4 regions of the Secundilactobacillus paracollinoides genome follow, and region 2 is predicted to be linked to each of the others. Evidence: predicted binding sites of a transcription regulator. Region 2 holds the regulator's gene; each other region holds the start of a gene.
The links. Region 2 encodes Rex, which represses fermentation and respiration genes when NADH is low (regulators of the CRP and FNR family bind a similar motif). Its sites were predicted from a motif close to TTGTGAANTANTTCACAA; they were not measured.
Positions count from the first base shown of each region.

Region 1: a site for Rex is predicted at 1,391-1,408, ahead of AYR61_RS09890 (NAD(P)-dependent alcohol dehydrogenase). Genes of this name have one in related genera too.
Region 3: a site for Rex is predicted at 1,275-1,292, ahead of adhP (alcohol dehydrogenase AdhP). Genes of this name have one in related genera too.
Region 4: a site for Rex is predicted at 1,221-1,238, ahead of adhE (bifunctional acetaldehyde-CoA/alcohol dehydrogenase). Genes of this name have one in related genera too.

Region 1 is NZ_CP014912.1:2,296,265-2,298,472, reverse strand. It holds gene AYR61_RS09890 (NAD(P)-dependent alcohol dehydrogenase) at 30-1,151, opposite strand; gene AYR61_RS09885 (SGNH/GDSL hydrolase family protein) at 1,652-2,208, opposite strand, start outside.
Region 2 is NZ_CP014912.1:2,194,404-2,196,611, reverse strand. It holds gene cls (cardiolipin synthase) at 1-450, opposite strand, end outside; gene AYR61_RS09435 (redox-sensing transcriptional repressor Rex) at 668-1,306, opposite strand; gene AYR61_RS09430 (ABC-F family ATP-binding cassette domain-containing protein) at 1,538-2,208, shown strand, end outside.
Region 3 is NZ_CP014912.1:2,967,454-2,969,661, reverse strand. It holds gene AYR61_RS13035 (magnesium transporter CorA family protein) at 1-31, opposite strand, end outside; gene adhP (alcohol dehydrogenase AdhP) at 222-1,244, opposite strand; gene AYR61_RS13025 (response regulator transcription factor) at 1,587-2,208, shown strand, end outside.
Region 4 is NZ_CP014912.1:864,782-866,989, reverse strand. It holds gene AYR61_RS03540 (cation-translocating P-type ATPase) at 1-103, shown strand, start outside; gene AYR61_RS03535 (DUF1836 domain-containing protein) at 426-950, shown strand; gene adhE (bifunctional acetaldehyde-CoA/alcohol dehydrogenase) at 1,266-2,208, shown strand, end outside.

The sequences.
Region 1 (2,208 bases), 100 kb from region 2:
GACCCTCTTAAACAGACAAACTTCCTATCTTATTTTCCTGGTTCGTAACTTGGGTCGATCACCAGAACGGGCTTGATCGTCTTACCACTGCCCGAATCCGCATTGGCTTCGTTGATTTGGTCGAAGTCGTAGAACTTTTCCGTCTTATCAAAGTCGAACATGCCAGCTTTGTAGAACCGGATCAAACGTGGAATATCAATTTGGGGAATGGAGTCACCCATGTTTACGCCGATGATCGAGCGGTCATCAACACAAAGGTCGTTCCAGGTATCCAGGTCAATATGGTTTGGCGTCACAGCAATCGTTGCTGTGGTGCCACCTTGAGCTAAGGCTTGGATGGAATCTTCCATCACCTGGGTCACCCCAGTCGTATCCACCGCAAAGTCGACCCCGTGACCATTTGTCAGCGACTTGATCTTTTCGACCGCGTTATCAGTCTTGCTGTTGATCACATCAGTTGCGCCAAGTTCCTTGGCTAATGCCAACCGTGAATCCACAACGTCCACCGCGATAACCGTCGTACACCCTGAGATCTTACCAGCCATCATAGCGGCTAAGCCAACGGCCCCAGTCCCAAACACAGCAATGGTTTGGCCTGGCTTCGGCTTCAACGTATTCAATACTGTCCCGCTACCTGTGACGTACCCGCAACCCAGAGGGCCGAGTTTCCGCAAATCAAGATCCTTCGGCACCTTAACGGCATTCCGTTCACGGACGATGGTCGTCGTTGTAAATGAAGATTGGTCAAACATGTCAGCGACATCGTGACCATCTTCTGTAAAGTGAGCACTGCCATCGGGCCGAACGCCTGACAAATTATTTGCAGCGTAGTTCAAACACTGTGTTGGCTTGCCTTGCAAACAATTGTCACAGTCACCACATCCATAGAAGGAAAGGACAACGTGGTCACCAGGCTTAAAGTTCTTGACCTCTGGCCCAACCTTTTCAACGATACCAGAACCCTCATGTCCCAGAACGATTGGATAACCGATCTCGGCATCCCCTTTTCTCAAGGCTTCATCAGAATGACAAATACCACTAGCGACCATGTGGATCTGTAAGTCATCCGCCTGCATCGGTGCTAACTCGACATCATCCTTAAGTTCAAAGTGACTACCTTTTTCTTGAACAACTGCTGCTTTAATACGCATAACAACATCATCTCCATTACTTACTTATGGTGCATGAAAGAAATTGAAAATGAGTCAGTCACAATTGCTATTGAAACCACACGATATAAGTGATTCCCTATGATGAAGTTTCAATAACCGTCGTTCTTGTGAACTTATATTCATCTCTTTCAACACCTTCATTATAGTCCTAATGTTCACGTAAATAAAGCGTTTTCAAGAATTTATTTAAAATAAGACAATCCTTAGAATAACGATGTTTGTTATTTATATCACAAATATTTTTACCTTTAATAAGAAATTTATTTTCGCTCATACAACTTAATGGGCGGGCTTGTTTCACAACAGAATTGAAACATCGCTTAAGCATACTCATCCTCGTGGTCTTTTTTGAGAACTGTTTCACTCTGTTTTTAATCACCGTCTGATATTTCACCAATCAGATGAACCTGCACTTTTTTTAAAGATGAGAAAAAAGGTCGCCAATTAAGGCGGCCTTTAATCAAATTCTAATTTCAATGCTATTTTTTGATGATCCAGTTGGCCAACGCATACCCCATCTTCTGTGCGGTTTCCGCGCTGGGATGTAATCGATGATCAGCTAATGCCACGTGGTAATTACCACTGGTGATGAGATTTGGTGCCAACGTTTTAAAATCAACCACGTGAACGCCAAGTTTTCGATAAGTTTGTCGTTCCCCCTGCTTAAGTTGATCGAAGGTGTACCCTTCATCATTCATCACGTCATTTTTATTGACGCCGGTACCGCTGAACCGGGTCAACGGTAATATCCCATAGATCTTCGCAGTTGGATTGAGTCGGCGAATAGCCTGCACATTCGTTTTCAAGTGCGCCATCACATTTTTGAGATTACCCGATCCAGACGCTGGTGTATAGTCATTTGTGCCAATATGAATAAAAATCATATTGAACTTTGGAATACTGGCCTTTCGTGCCTTAATAACAGCTGCCAAATCTTGTGGTCGCTGAGTCCCGTTAACGTCTTCCCAGCGGCGCCCGACGATCCGCGCATCGGGAAACGCATAGTTGCTGACCCGCTTTTCATCTCCAAGATACT
Region 2 (2,208 bases):
GTAGAATTCAACATTCACGTTGCGTTGCGCGGCGTTAATGTCACGGATGATGGCGTCAAACAAGCTATTGCCATCCGTAAATAGTTTCACGCGATTTCGTCGGGTCAAAAAAGCGCGATTGGCCCGCATAAAAAGCTGCATTGTTCCGGCAATATCGCGCGACACCGGGTGTTGGCTTGTATCGGGCTCTAGCAGCAGTTCTCGTTGTTCAGACAAAATTGTATCTAACCGCGTCTGAACCGTATTATCGACTTTGAAAAGTTTGTTTTTGGGGAGTTGTCTCCCAAAAAAAGCGTAAAAAATGAACCCGATTACCGGCAGTAACAACAACACCAGCAGCCACGCCCACATCGCGGCAATATCGCGACGTTGTCGAAACACTGTAAACAGTGCCGTCATCAGGTTAATTGCGTAGATCACACCAAGGATCATGGACCAAGAAATCGTCACATGCTCACCTCCAATAAGGGTTACAAAAAGTATAGCACTATTGTGCGTTTTCTCACACAAGTTCGAAATTTTGACCGCTTCTTGAAAGCGAAAAATAGCGCCTATCCAGATCAAATAGGCGTTTTAAATTTACTTGTTGTGTTCTTGTTTCGATTAAAAAAATGACACAAACAAAAAAAACTGACCAATGCCACTAAGGGTCATTAGCCAGTTTTGCTTATGCTTCTTCGTTATAGTGATCCAAGAAGTAGACCAATGTCTGTAATTCATTCGTCAGATCCACGTTTTGAACGCGCACGTTATTCGGAACTGATACCCGAAATGGCGTAAAGTTCAAAATACCGCGGATACCACCAGCGATAGCTTCATCCGTTACCGATTGGGCAACGTCTGCAGGAACCGTAATGATGGCAACCTGAATTTGTTGATCCTTCAACTGTTTTTCAAGTTCAGCCATTGGATAAACGGGCACACCGCTCTTAACGGTGTTTGCGAGGTCAGCCTTAACATCAAAAGCAGCGCTGATACGGACGTTGGAATTTTGATGGAAGTTAAAGTTCAACAGCGCATTCCCGAGGTTCCCAACCCCGATCAAAGCGGCGTTGGTCAATTTGTCCTGGTTCAGGATCTTCTTGAAGAACTTTAGCAAACTCTCAACATCATACCCATACCCGCGTTTACCCAGGGCACCAAAGTATGAAAAATCACGACGGATCGTTGCTGAATCAACCTTTACGGCTTCTGATAATTCAGTCGACGAGGCCCGCGTCTTGTCTGCATCTTTTAAGATGTTTAAGTAACGGTAATAGATCGGCAAGCGCTTAGCGGTTGCCTTTGGGATCTTTGTTTCTGCCACAGTAACTCCTCCTTGTGAATTTTAGTAAAGTGAATGAAGTGAATTAGAATAAGTGCGTGTATTCTACTCTTAATTCTGGGGCTTGTGAAATAGCCATCCTCGCTCATTATAGCATAAACCCTTATCTTGTGAAATAATTTTCAATAAAAAGGTTGTGAAAACTGTTATTTACCAGTTAATGAGCCCCTATTATGGTAAAATAGTTTCACGAAGAAAGGTAGGCTGATTCATATGTTATTACAAGTCCAGCAAGTGACGCGGCGCTTTGGTGCTGAAACACTTTTTGCCGACGTCAACATGGATATCCCGGATAATGGCCGGGTGGCACTTGTTGGTCGCAATGGTGCCGGAAAGTCAACACTGATCCGCATCATTGCCGGAATCGATGCGCCTGATAAGGGCCAGATCGTTACCCGAAAGAAGTTAACACTCGGGTACCTGGCCCAAGATACAGGGCTTGATTCCAATAAGTCCATCTGGGAAGAAATGGCCAGCGTGTTTGCGGCCCTTCAGGCTCAGGAAGACCAGTTGCACGAGTTAGAAGCCCAAATGAGCGATCCCGATATTATAGCGGATCCTGACCAATTTGAACAGGTCACCACAACCTATGACCGAATCCAAAGTGACTTTAAGGCTAATAACGGTTATGGGTACCGAGCTGAGATTCGCGGTGTGCTTCACGGGTTCGGCTTTAACGAACCCGACTATGACCGTTCTGTCAACGAACTGTCTGGCGGTCAAAAAACACAGTTGGCGCTCGCTAAACTTCTGTTAGAAAAACGCGACTTGCTCATATTAGATGAACCAACGAACCACTTGGACGTTGAAACGTTGACCTGGCTCGAAGGCTACATCCAGTCTTACAAGGGCGCGTTGCTGATTGTTTCTCATGACCGGTACTT
Region 3 (2,208 bases), 770 kb from region 2:
AGGTAAACTGATTAAACTGCTGCGTTTCCATATTATGGCTCCTTAGTGGGCATTCTCCCGGTAAATCATTACCTCTATTATGGCACAATTTGGTCAACTTAATGGGATCAATTCTTATACCACAAAAAAACAATGACTTCACAAGCCCGCGGCGGGATGTGAAACCATTGTTTTTTTATTCAGGTAGTTCAGTGGTTACGTGAACCATTTCTTAAATGCGATTATTTTTCCTTAGTGAAGTCAATAACCATCCGGCCAGTGATCTCGCCACGTTTCATTTCGTCGATGATGTCGTTGATTTCGCTTAAACGACGGGTCTTAACGATTGGGTGAACTAAGCCTTCAGCACCGAATTGGAACGTTTCAGCTAAGTCTTGACGAGTCCCAACAAGGGAACCAGCGACTTGGATACCATCTAAAACAGTCTTGGCAATGTTTAATTCCATGTCGCCTTGTGGTAAGGCAACAGCAACTAACCGGCCATCTGGACGCAGGGCGTTTACGGATTGGGTAAAGGCATCCTTGTTAACAGCTGTGACTTGCGCGTTGTGCACACCGCCAACTTGTTTTTGGATTTCTTCAGCGACATCCTGCGTATGACGGTTGATTAAAATGTCAGCGCCGTTTTCCTTAGCAGCGGCTAACTTGTCTTCGTTACCATCAACAGCGACAACGTGGGCGCCAAAGACGTGCTTAGCGTATTGGATAGCTAAGTTTCCTAAACCACCGGCACCAACGACTTCAACCCATTGGCCAGGCTTTGTTTCGCCGACTTTAAGGGCTTTGTACATGGTCACACCGGCACAGGTCAATGAGGTTGCTTCAACTGGGTCAAGGCCTTCTGGCGCTTTAACGGCGTAGTTGGCGTCAACGATAACTTGTTGTGCCATGGCACCGTCAACAGTAAAGCCGGAGTTTTGGACGTTACGGCAAAGCGTTTCACGACCTGTGAGACAGTATTCACAATGGCCACAGCCCTTGAAGAACCAAGCGATGGAAACGCGATCGCCGACCTTCAAGTTTTCAACGTCATCGGCAACTTGTGAAACGATCCCAACACCTTCGTGACCAATGATCCGGCCAGGGAACTTGCCGAAGTCACCAGCTGCAACGTGTAAATCAGTGTGGCAAAGGCCACAATATTCAACGTCAACTAAGGCTTCACCGTGCTTGATAGGACGGAGGGTAACGTCTTTAATATCTACATATCCATCTACTGAATCGCGAATAACTGCTGCTTTCATTATTGAATAACCTCTTTCATCTGTCTGAGTTGTTTAATTTTTTCACAATGTTATTTAACCACATCTCTTACAGAAATACAAGTGATTTTGTGAGCAATCATAATTATTTTCACATAATAATTTGATGAAGAAAAATTCCCTTTATTTTCATTAATATGAGAGTTGAATGAAACTCCATTGGAATTAACTGAAATTCCGCGCAGTTTCTCGCCAAATTACGATTAATATAGTATGATAGACGAAGTGTGAGCGATAGTTGTGATACACTGTCAAACAGTGTCCAAAATACTATAAACGATGGTTATCCTAAAAAATAATATTGAATAAGAGGAGTTCGTTATAATGAGTCGCATTTTAATTATTGAAGATGAAAAAAATTTAGCCCGCTTTGTGGAGCTTGAACTTAAACATGAAGGTTACGAAACAGAAGTCCGTTTTGATGGGCGTGCCGGTCTTGATACCGCGCTGGCTGAAGATTTTGATGTCATTTTATTGGATCTGATGTTGCCTGAATTAAACGGGATCGACGTTGCCCGCCGGATTCGTGAAACAAAGAGCACGCCAATTATTATGATGACGGCGCGGGATTCTGTGATCGACCGAGTTTCTGGGTTTGACCACGGCGCCGACGACTACATTGTTAAGCCATTTGCGATTGAAGAACTTTTAGCACGTGTTCGGGCATTGTTGCGTCGGATCCACATTGAATCGGAACAAAAAGACTTCAAGCAAACAACGGTGACTTACAAGGACCTCACGATTGAAAAAGAAAACCGAGTCGTGCGTCGCGGCGATGAAGTGATCAACCTGACGAAGCGCGAATACGAACTCCTTTTGACGCTGATGGAAAACGTCAACGTTGTGTTAGCTCGGGACGTTTTGTTAAACAAGGTCTGGGGTTACGAATCAGAAGTTGAAACAAACGTGGTCGACGTCTATGTACGTTACCTGCGGAATAAAATTG
Region 4 (2,208 bases), 1.3 Mb from region 2:
GGCAATGTTCTATCTGCCACTATTGGCGTCGGTTTATCCGTTCTTTTACCTGGTGCAGGAACTGCTTGGAAAGCGGCTGTTTAGTCGAATAAGATGGCGGTAACTTTGCAAAAGGACGGTCTGGTAGCCATTTCGTGGCGTTGCGCGATTGGTCTGCGGAACACGTTTTCGACAATGTAAAAGTGTAGCTCCGCAATGCCAAATTGCGGAATGCAACGGACCATCCCCTACCATATGAAAAAACTGCTTTGGTATATTCTGTGAGTTTAACAACTAAGGTAGCAAAGAATTAAAAGAGGCGCACACTCTGTTAGTATCAGATTCTATCCAAATAGTCACAACTTTGGATTAGCTAGTTTTAAAAACTAGATTGTCGTGTTATCATTAAGATATTGAGTAAAGAGGAAGCAGGAAGGGTGACAGACATGGCTGAGTTTGATCAGTATCATCGTTGGAAAAACCAGATTCGCGAGCTGCGGATACCGCACTGGAGCGAATTACCAAAATTTGATTTATACATGGACCAGGTGATTGCGTTTATAAACGACGCCCTGGGGCCACTCGGTGTTGATCCAATGACACCAGCGATGATCAACAATTACGTCAAGCATCAGGTGATCTTGTCGCCTGTTAAAAAGAAGTATCAGACCATGCATCTGGCCGATCTTTTGCTGATTGGGCTGTTAAAACCGCTCTTTAGCACAGATACGATCCGCAACGGAATCGATCAGGTGACGGCGGGCGATTTTCCTAAGCAGGCCTACGATAACTTCGTGGATGCATTAAACGACGCGCTGGCACACATTGGTGAACAACACGACGTGAAAGTTGCTACGACTCTGAACGAAAAACTGATGCAGGTCGCAATTGATGCCGTGATCAGCCGGATCCAATCCGAAAAATTACTGACGATGATTCAAAAACCGGCTCGCCGCGTGAAGAAAATCTAACAAAAACACTAAAATTAAGACCCAACTAATTTAATCGTTAGTTGGGTCTTTTTGATGACTTAAAATGAAAATCAAACAGTCAAAAAAATGAAAATAATTTTTGAGTTCGTAATTCGATTCACAATCAAAAATATAAAGCGCTTTCATTGCCTATTTTTCTATGAAAATGATGTAATCGCTGATATAACAGTATTGCATATTGATGAGCAAGACGCTAAAAAAGTTCTATAAAAACTGTTTACATTCAAAAAATAGGTGTTATAGTAATACATGTGAAAGAAATAACAAAGAAGTTTTCATGACGGAGGTCGGAAAATGTTAAAAGAAATGAACCAAGACAAAAACCAAAAAACAACTAAAACTACTACTAAAGAAGAAACCGTTGATCAAATGATCGACCGGTTGACTGCCAAGGCGCACGATGCACTTTGTGCCATGGATGATTTTTCTCAAGAAAAAGTAGACCACATTGTGCACCAAATGGCAATCGCAGGTCTGGACAACCACATGAAGCTCGCCAAGATGGCATTTGAAGAAACGGGCCGTGGGGTTACCGAAGATAAAGCAATCAAGAACATGTTTGCCACTGAAGAAATTTGGAACAGCATCAAAAATGATAAGACGGTCGGCATCATCAATGATGACCGCGAACGTCAACTCATCACCGTTGCTGAACCACTGGGGATCTTAGCCGGTGTTACACCTGTTACCAACCCAACTTCTACTACTTTATTCAAATCATTAATTGCTGTTAAGACGCGGAACCCAATCATCTTTGGTTTCCACCCACAAGCACAAAAGTCATCTGTTGAAGCCGCTCGGATCGTTCGTGATGCTGCGGTTGCTGCCGGCGCGCCAAAAGGTGTTATCCAGTGGATCGACAAGCCTAGTTTGGAAGCTACGAACGCCTTGATGAACCATCCAATGGTTGCCTCAGTATTGGCAACTGGTGGTCCCGGCATGGTGAAGGCTGCCTACTCAACTGGGAAGCCAGCCTTGGGTGTTGGTCCTGGTAACGGTCCTGCCTACATCGAAAAGACGGCCAACATCAAGCGGGCCGTTAACGATATCGTCCTTTCAAAGACGTTTGATAACGGGATGGTTTGTGCTTCAGAAAACAGCGCGGTTATCGATGCTGATATTTACGACGATGTGAAGAAGGAAATGCAAGCACGCAAAGTCTTCTTCATTAAGAAGAACCAGCAACAAGCACTTGCTGATGCGATGTTTGATACGAAGCGCGGCGGTGTTAAGGGTC